Linked DNA regions of Methylomonas sp. 11b. The protein of the gene in region 1 interacts with the protein of each later gene in a pairwise test. Links are inferred from orthologs where the notes say so. Each region holds a gene or a part of one and is shown on either strand. Other genes may lie near its edges. The genes, in order: lpdA, odhB and uvrD.

Region 1 (3,025 bases):
CAAAACCTGACCCGTGTCTGGCTAAACCTGCCGCTGGTGACTTATCACGACGAGGTGGCTATCGATGCGATGGAAGACTTCCGCAAATCAGTCAACGCTGGCTTAGCGAAAGACGCCGTTAAAGTTACCGGCCTAATCTTCATCATGAAGGCGCTGGTAGCGGCAATGCAAAAATACCCGTCCTTCAATAGCTCATTGTCTCCAGACGGCGAAAAACTGATCTTCAAACATTACTTCCATATCGGTATTGCCGTGGATACCCCGAACGGCTTAGTCGTGCCGGTGATTCGCGATGTCGATAAAAAAGGTATTTTCCAATTGTCCAACGAGCTGGCAGAGAAAAGCGAATTGGCCCGAACCGGCAAATTGAAACCGGCCGACATGCAAGGCGGCTGTATGACCATCTCCAGCTTAGGCGGCATCGGCGGCACCGCGTTTACCCCCATCGTCAACGCGCCGGAAGTAGCGATTTTGGGCGTCACCCGCTCCAAGATGCAGCCGGTTTGGAATGGCTCTGCGTTTGAACCGAAACTGATGTTGCCGCTGGATATTACTTACGACCATCGCGTCATAGACGGTGCCGAAGGCGCACGTTTTATGGAAGCATTGAAATCTTATCTGGGCGACATTCGCCGGCTGTTATTGTAGGAGTAAGGATATGAGCGATTCTGTCACGCATGCTGAAGTTCTGGTACTTGGCGGCGGCCCAGGTGGTTACACGGCTGCGTTCCGCGCTGCCGATTTGGGCAAACAAGTGGTATTGATTGAGCGCTATCCGGTGTTGGGTGGGGTTTGCCTGAATGTGGGCTGTATCCCGTCCAAAGCTTTGCTGCACACCGCGCAAGTGATACATGAAGCGGAAGCCATGGCGGAACACGGCGTCACTTTCGGCAAGCCTAACATCGATTTGGACCAAATCCGTGCCTGGAAACAAAGCGTCAGCCAAAGCTTGAATCAAGGCCTCGGCAAATTAGCGAAGCAACGCAAGGTCACCGTAATCCATGGCGTGGGTAAATTTGCCACGGCCAACAGCTTGACCGTGACCGGTGAAGACGGCGCGCAAACCATTACTTTCGACAACGCAATTATCGCCGCCGGCTCGCAGCCGACCAAAATCCCCAGCTTTCCGCACGACGATCCACGCGTTTGGGACTCGACCGATGCGCTGGAGTTGAAATCGATCCCGGAAAAATTATTGATCGTGGGTGGCGGTATTATCGGTCTGGAAATGGCGACTGTTTACCATGCGTTGGGCTCGAAAATCAGCGTCGTGGAATTGATGGATCAGATTATCCCCGGCTGCGACAAAGATTTGGTTACACCGCTACAACGCAAGATCAAAAAACAGTATGAAAACCTGTGGCTGCAAACCAGTGTCAAGGCCATGGAAGCAACTGATACCGGCATCAAAGTCACGATGGAAGGTAAAGGCGCACCGGAGTCGGAAGTGTTCGACGCGGTGTTGGTTGCTGTGGGTCGCCGTCCCAACGGCAAGCTGATCGATGCCGACAAAGCGGGCGTCAATGTTGACGAGCGTGGTTTCATTCCGGTGGACAAGCAAGGTCGCACCAACGTCAGCAATATTTTCGCGATCGGCGACATCGTCGGCAATCCGATGCTGGCCCACAAAGCCACGCACGAGGGTAAAATCGCCGCCGAAGTCATTGCCGGCCATAAAGCCGGTTTCGACGCGCTGACCATTCCGTCCGTAGCATATACTGATCCCGAAGTAGCCTGGATGGGCTTAACCGAAACCCAGGCACAGCAGCAAGGTGTGGAATTCGACAAAGCCGTATTCCCTTGGGCCGCCAGTGGTCGCTCTTTGGCGCTGGGCCGTAGCGAAGGTATTACCAAAATACTGACTGACAAAACCACCGGCCGTATTCTCGGTGCCGGCTTTACCGGGCCTGGTGCGGGCGAATTAGTCGCAGAAGCCGTGCTGGCTTTGGAAATGGGTGCCGATGCGACAGACATCAGCCTGAGCATCCACCCGCATCCTACTTTATCCGAAACCTTTGCGTTTGCGGCGGAAATGATAGAGGGGACGATTACCGACCTATATGTAAAGAAATAGTCCTTATTTTGCTAAGCGCAAAATTCGTGAGCGGGTTAAAAGTCAGCCTGCAATTTTTTTTCGGTGAGAACGCAGACATCATATAGAAGGAACAGCAGTGGAAAAATTTGTCTTTGGGGCTGGCGAGGATGACAGAAAAAGGTTGCTGAATTTCGTTGATGCTCTGCAGCAGTTTTTAGAGAAGGTGATAAATAACGGCGAGTATTTTCAACCGAAATTTCGCGACGATTATAAAAAAGCCTGGATGGAACTTAATCCGAATTTTTCGGCGTTAAAAGACGGCTTGCAACGTGCCGAAACCCACACTTTGTTAGCGCAAGGCTTATTGGGAACCCAGCTAAATCTAAAGCTCGCCGTCATCAATCATTTTTTAGGCGAATTTTTGCTCTACGGAATAGAAATTATCGGCGGCCACAAACTGCTTGAAAAACTTTTAGGCGTTGTCGGCAAATTACTGGCAAACATGGCAAGCGCAGTGGGCACCGGCTTAGCCATTCATAGCTTCGTAGATTTTCTTGTTGCAATGATCAAGGACGACAGCTAGTGATAATGCTCTCTTAGGCAATCCCTAAGAGAGAGAAACCCGAGCTACTAAAACGCTATTCAAGCGGCTTTCTTAACTTCAACGCCTCTAGCCAACAAACCATCTCTACCTTTCTCCGCCAAAGCCATGATTTGATAAGCCAAATCTTCGGCGATATTCAATTGTTTTAAAGAGGCGGCCAAATGCTCCATCACTATGTCGTAATGGAAATCGTCAGGACCGAGCTTTATCAAAAAACAATGAGCAGGGGTTAACAACGTGATGCTTCTTATCTCTTGCCCGCCAACGATATCCAGCAGGAAGGCAAAATCGTTACCGGTAACCAAACTCGGTTTGGCGTTAGTGCGGGCAAACGCTGTAGTAAAATACCCGTCCAATGCCTTTAATACTCTCTCATCGGCACTATT
Region 2 (3,158 bases), 2.2 Mb from region 1 along the record:
CAGTTTTTACAGACTTTGGATAAGGCGGTTTTGAGCGATTTGGTGCCAGGGCCCCGGCCGGGTGGCTTGGATGGCGTACCGCTAAAACAGGGTTGAGGCATTGCAATGTGTAGGATGGGTAGAGCGAAGCGAAACCCATCAAGTATCCTCAAACTGATGCGATGGGTTTCGGCTATCGCCTCTACCCATCCTACCGTTGTCAATAAAATCCGCTGGCAGCTATTTACCCAGAATGCTAGTTCCTCCGTTTTAACCTGTCCTTGGGCTGGTTTTGTTCGATTAGCGGTAGGCTCCAACAAAGGGATTGCTGCGCATTTCCACGCCAAAGGTAGATATCGGGCCATGGCCGGGGATGAATTTCACATCTTCGCCCAGGGGCCAGAGTTTTAATTCAATCGAGTCGATCAAAGTTTGATGGTCGCCTTTGGGGAAATCGGTGCGACCGATCGAGCCTTTGAATAACACGTCCCCAACCAGCGCCAAGCGCTGTGCCTCGCTGAAGAACACCACATGGCCCGGCGTGTGTCCCGGACAATGGATCACCTGTAATACCTCGTTGCCAACCTTTACCGTATCGCCGTCGTTCAACCAACGTTGAGGAGTAAAGCTTTTCGATTCCGGAAAACCGAACATCCGGCATTGCTGCGCCAAGGCCTCGATCCAGAAGGTATCTTCAATTTGCGGGCCGATGATTGGCAACGAGAGTTTTTCGGCCAACTCCGCAACACCGCCAACATGATCGAGATGGCCGTGGGTGACCAGTATCGATTCCAACGCCACGCCTTGTTTTTTGACTTCCTTCAGCAATACATCAAGGTCGCCGCCCGGATCGACCAGAGCGGCTTTATTGGTTTGTTCGCAGACCAGTAAGGTGCAGTTTTGTTGATAGGCGGTGACGGGAATAATGGTGTAGCGCATGAAATCGATGATGGCTGGAAGTTGGACTCCCGCTTGCGCGGGAGTGATGGATCAGTAAGTTAGATATTTAGTAATAAATGCGCCGGCGCTTCCAGACATTCCTTGATGATGCCCAAAAACTGCACCGCTTCCTTGCCGTCCACCAAACGATGGTCGTAGGACAAAGCCAGGTACATGATAGGCCGAATAACGATCTCACCGTTTTCCACCACCGGCCGGTCTTTGATGGCGTGCATGCCTAAAATCGCGCATTGCGGCGGATTCAGGATGGGTGTAGAGAGCATGGAGCCGAAAATTCCGCCATTCGTGATGGTAAAGGTGCCGCCGCTGAGATCTTCAACGCTGATCGAGCCGTTGCGGGCTTTATTACCAAAATCGTGTATGCCTTTTTCGATGCCGGCAAAATCCAGCTGATCAGCGTCGCGCAAAATCGGCACGATCAAGCCGCGCGGTGTGGTGACGGCGATGCCGATGTCGTAGTAGCCGTGGTAAATGATGTCGCTGCCGTCAATAGACGCGTTAATCGCCGGGAAGCGTTTTAAGCCTTCAATGGATGCCTTCACGAAGAACGACATGAAGCCCAGCTTGATGCTGTGTTTGGTTTCGAAACGATCTTTGTAGTGATTGCGCAGATCGATGACCGCACTGAGATTGACTTCGTTAAAGGTAGTCAGCATCGCCGCGTTTTGCTGGGCTTGCAGCAAGCGTTCGGCCACTTTGGCACGCAAGCGAGTCATCGGCACCCGCTGTTCCGGCCTTAGGCTGGCCACGGCTGTGGCCGATAAGGGCGAGTGGGTTTCCGTTGCCGGTGGTGGCGCGGGGGCTGGAGTAGGTGGCGCGTCTTTCGCTTGTGTGTTCAAGAAATCCAAAACATCAGTTTTCAGAATTCGGCCATGTTTTCCGGAGCCGGCGATGGCTTGCGGGTCAAGGTCTTTTTCGGCGACCAATTTGCGAACGGAAGGGCTAAGGACGGCGTCTTCGGTTTTTTCGGTTACCTGAGCCGGTTTGGCTGGCTGGGCATCCAGTTTGGCTAGTAGCTGACCGCCGACTACGGTTTCGCCGTCTTGTACCACCAGTTCTACCAGTGTTCCGGATTTTGGTGCAGGTACTTCCAGGATGACCTTGTCGGTTTCGAGGTCGGCCAGATTGTCGCCTTCGTTGACCCATTCGCCCGCCTGTTTGTGCCATGCGACTAGGGTGGCATCGGATACGGATTCGGGAAGGCTGGGGACCAGTATTTCAAAGCTCATGTGTATTTCCTTCGTTGCTGCCATAGAGCGCGGCGTTTACCACGGCGCGTTGTTCGTTGAGATGGGTTTTGTAATTGCCGACCGCCGGTGATGCCGACGCGACCCGGCCGGCATAGCTGATCGGGATATTCTTGTCTAGCAAATCGAAAAAATGGTGCTTGCTTTGGTACCAGGCGCCTTGGTTTTTCGGTTCTTCCTGACACCAGACAATATGTTCGACATTGGGGTATTTGTCGATTTCGCGTTTGAATTGCTCGTTCGGAAACGGATAGAGCTGCTCGATACGAATAATCGCGACATGGCGCAGTTGCTCCTGATCCAGGCGGCGAGCTTCCAACAAATCGAAATATACCTTGCCGGCGCACAATACGATGCGCGTGACGTGGTAGGGATCGATATCGTCCTGTTCGCCTATCACGTTCAAAAATTCGCCATGGGTCAAATCGCTTAGTGTCGATACCGCTAGCTTGTGCCGTAGCAGGCTTTTCGGACTCATGACGATAAGCGGTTTGCGATATTGGCGCAGCATCTGTCGACGCAGCAAATGAAAAATTTGTGCCGGTGTAGTGGGGACGCAGACTTGGATATTGTGGTCGGCACATAGCTGTAAATAACGTTCCAGGCGAGCCGAGGAATGTTCCGGGCCTTGACCTTCAAAACCGTGTGGCAGCAGCATGACCAAGCCGCTGAGCTTGCCCCATTTGGTTTCGCCGGAGGAAATGAACTGGTCTATGACTACTTGCGCGCCGTTGGCGAAATCGCCGAATTGCGCTTCCCAGATCACCAGTTTATTCGGTTCGGTGGAGCTGTAGCCGTATTCGAAACCCAACACGCCGGCTTCCGACAGTAAGGAGTTAAAGATTTGTGCGCGGCCCTGGTTTTCGCTTAAATGTTTGAGCGGGATGTAATTTTCGCCGTTGGCTTGATTCAGCAAAATGGCGTGGCGATGCGAGAACGTGCCGCGGCCGATGTCCTGGCCGGTCAAGCGCA
Region 3 (3,069 bases), 1.4 Mb from region 1 along the record:
ATTCGGAGCCAGCAACTAAGGCTGATTAGCCCTCGGAAGCCGTATTGCTACCCAAGGTATTTTTATCCAAACTCGAATATGCCGGGCACCAGCCTGAATAACTGGTCGCAACCAAGGCCAAACCAACCAACAACATCAATATGCTGGCGGTAAACAGCGAAACGCTCAGCAGTACCACCCCTGAAACCATGCGGACTTTCTTATCTTTCTCGCCGATGTTGTGCTCAAATTTGATCAAACGTTTATAATCGAAGCTCATTTCCAATCCTCTCTGTGTTGTAGTTATTAGTCCCGACGCACGGCTTTCCCTTAAAGGCAAGCAAATATACACAGCTCTTCAAAATCTGCAAGTTATAAAAAATGGACGTCTCTTCTATCATCACCTCTCTAAACGACGATCAACGTCTGGCCGTTTCTGCCCCGATGCAAGCCATGCTGGTACTGGCCGGCGCCGGTAGCGGCAAAACCCGGGTGCTGGTCCATCGCATCGCTTGGCACATCCAGGTCAACCAGATTTCGCCTTATAACATCCTGGCGGTAACGTTTACCAACAAAGCCGCCAACGAAATGCGCAACCGTATCGAAGAGTTACTGGAGACTCCAGCCCGCGCCATGTGGATAGGCACTTTCCACGGCCTGGCTCACCGTTTACTGCGGCAACACGCCAAGCAAGCCAATCTGCCGGAAACCTTCCAGGTAATGGACAGCGACGACCAATTGCGCATCATCAAACGGCTGATGAAAAACCTGAATCTGGACGACAGCAAATGGCCGCCCAAGCAAGCGCAATGGTTTATCAATGCGCAAAAAGACGAAGGCATCCGCGCCAAGCACATGCAGGACAGCGGCGATTTTTATAACCGGCAGATGAAGCAAGTTTATCTGGCGTACGAAGAAGTATGCCAACGCTCCGGCCTGGTGGATTTTGCCGAATTACTGCTCAGAGCTCACGAATTGCTGCGCGATAACGAAGATTTATTGGCGTTTTATCGGCAGCGCTTCGTACAAGTCCATGTCGACGAATTCCAGGACACCAACACCATTCAATACGCCTGGCTGCGCTTACTCACCGAAGGCAACAACAATCTATTCGTGGTCGGCGACGACGATCAATCGATCTACGGCTGGCGCGGTGCCAAAATCGAAAACATCTTCAATTTCCAAAAGCATTATCCCGAACACGGCATCGTCCGCCTGGAGCAGAACTATCGCTCCAGCGGCCATATCCTGAAAGCCGCCAATACCTTGATCGCCAACAACGACAACCGGATGGGAAAGGAATTATGGACCGATGCCGGTGAAGGCCAGGCCATTTCTCTATATTCGGCGTTTAACGAGCAAGACGAAGCCTATTTCGTGGTCGAGAAAATTCGGCAATGGGTTAAGGATGGCGGCTTGCGTAGCGACACAGCGATTCTGTATCGCTCCAACGCCCAATCGCGGCAATTCGAAGAACGCTTGATGACCACCGCCACGCCCTACCGGGTTTACGGCGGCCTACGCTTTTTCGAGCGCATGGAAATCAAAAACGCCCTCGCCTATCTGCGTTTGTCGACTAATCCACACGACGATCCTTCCTTTGAACGGGTAGTGAATACGCCAACCCGAGGCATCGGCGCCAAGACCCTAGACGACATGCGGATTCTGGCCCGCGAACAACAGCTGTCGCTATGGCAAGCAGCCTTGGTGATGTTGGAGAAAAATCAGTTGCCGGCCCGCGCAGCGAATGCTTTGCGCGGCTTTTTAAACCTGATTCTTGCGCTCGGCGAAACGACGAAAGAGCTGAGTCTGCATGAAACCGTCAAACAAGTAGTCGAGACCAGCGGCCTGATCGAACTTTATAAGAAAGAAAAACAAGACAAAGGCGAAGCCCGGGTAGAAAACCTGGAGGAACTGGTCAACGCCGCGCGCTTGTTCGACTACGATAGTGAAAACGCCGAGAACATGGGCGAGTTGGACATGTTTTTAGCGCACGCCGCATTGGAAGCCGGTGAAATGCAAGGCGAAGTCGATGAAGATTGCGTGCAGTTAATGACGCTACATTCGGCCAAGGGTTTGGAGTTCAAGCTGGTATTTCTAGTGGGCTTAGAAGAAGGCCTATTCCCTTCTCAGCAAGCGCTGGACGACGCCAGCCGGTTACAGGAAGAGCGCCGCCTGTGCTACGTCGGCATAACTCGAGCGATGCAACAGCTGTATCTGACCCACGCCGAATCCCGGCGCCTGTACGGCAAAGACAGCTATCCGCGCGCCTCACGGTTTTTGCGCGAACTACCGCAGGAATCAATTCAGGAAATCAGGTTACGCGCCAACGTCAGCAGACCGGCGACCAATAGCGCATCGCAAACCAAAAGCCTGGGCAGCAAGGGTACTTACAAACTGGGCCAGCCTGTCAGGCACGAGAAATTCGGCGAAGGCGTGGTCCTGCAAATGGAAGGCGAAGGCGAACAGGAACGGGTGCAAATCAACTTCCGCAACGCGGGCATCAAATGGCTGATGCTGGCTTATGCCAAACTGGATGCTGCTTAGAATAGGTTGAAGACGCGGCGTCCGGATAAACCGAACGCCGCGAAACAAGGCAAGCCGACTAAAAAATTAGTCGGTGACGATGATAACTTTCAGGGAGTTAGTGCCGCCGCTGGCGCCGGTCAAATCGCCTTTGGTGCGAATCAGCGCATCGCCCGCTTTTACGACACCACGGACTTTCAAAGCCTTAATCAGACTGTCGGTTACGCTGACCGATTCCATCTTCTCTTTGGCAAACGGAATGGGGAATACACCTTTGTAAAGGGTCACACGACCCAGGGTGCGTTCCTGGCTGCTGAAGGCAAAGATAGGAATATCCGAGCTAATCCGCGACATCCATAGCGGCGTGGAGCCCGATTCGGTCAAAGACGCTATCCCGGCGATTTTGGTATGGTTCGCCATATACATTGCAGACATCGCAATGGCTTCGTCCATCCGTTCGAACTTGTCGGTCATCCGGTGCATGGATTTGGTCACGCTAGGTTGCTTTTCCGTTTCCAGACAGATACGCACCATGGCTTGCACGGTTTTCACCGGATGCTTGCC

What was found.
Region 2: the proteins of lpdA (region 1) and odhB interact in binary tests that used the Escherichia coli proteins (3 or more experiments, as listed by UniProt). The link is inferred for Methylomonas sp. 11b from one-to-one orthologs.
Region 3: the proteins of lpdA (region 1) and uvrD interact in binary tests that used the Escherichia coli proteins (3 or more experiments, as listed by UniProt). The link is inferred for Methylomonas sp. 11b from one-to-one orthologs.

Annotation. Positions count from the first base shown.
Region 1 is NZ_KI911557.1:2,942,419-2,945,443, forward strand. Bases 1-2,866 are described here. They hold lpdA (dihydrolipoyl dehydrogenase), read left to right. Parts: upstream 1-658; coding sequence 659-2,074; downstream 2,075-2,866. Other genes in these bases: METH11B_RS0114115 (2-oxo acid dehydrogenase subunit E2), read left to right, coding at 1-648; METH11B_RS0114125 (hypothetical protein), read left to right, coding at 2,172-2,618; METH11B_RS0114130 (hypothetical protein), read right to left, coding at 2,678-2,866. Also shown: more of METH11B_RS0114130, read right to left, coding at 2,867-3,025. UniProt on the Escherichia coli protein: Lipoamide dehydrogenase is a component of the glycine cleavage system as well as of the alpha-ketoacid dehydrogenase complexes.
Region 2 is NZ_KI911557.1:5,174,410-5,177,567, forward strand. What follows is about bases 74-3,072. They hold odhB (2-oxoglutarate dehydrogenase complex dihydrolipoyllysine-residue succinyltransferase), read right to left. Parts: upstream 2,169-3,072; coding sequence 978-2,168; downstream 74-977. Other genes in these bases: METH11B_RS0124750 (Rrf2 family transcriptional regulator), read left to right, coding at 74-96; METH11B_RS0124755 (MBL fold metallo-hydrolase), read right to left, coding at 280-918; METH11B_RS0124765 (2-oxoglutarate dehydrogenase E1 component), read right to left, coding at 2,158-3,072. Also shown: more of METH11B_RS0124750, read left to right, coding at 1-73; more of METH11B_RS0124765, read right to left, coding at 3,073-3,158. UniProt on the Escherichia coli protein: E2 component of the 2-oxoglutarate dehydrogenase (OGDH) complex which catalyzes the second step in the conversion of 2-oxoglutarate to succinyl-CoA and CO(2).
Region 3 is NZ_KI911557.1:1,512,686-1,515,754, forward strand. What follows is about bases 34-2,943. They hold uvrD (DNA helicase II), read left to right. Parts: upstream 34-360; coding sequence 361-2,526; downstream 2,527-2,943. Other genes in these bases: METH11B_RS0107015 (YgaP family membrane protein), read right to left, coding at 34-259; pyk (pyruvate kinase), read right to left, coding at 2,593-2,943. Also shown: more of METH11B_RS0107015, read right to left, coding at 26-33; more of pyk, read right to left, coding at 2,944-3,069. UniProt on the Escherichia coli protein: A helicase with DNA-dependent ATPase activity. Unwinds DNA duplexes with 3'-5' polarity. Translocates on single-stranded DNA with 3'-5' polarity. Initiates unwinding more efficiently from a nicked substrate than double-stranded DNA.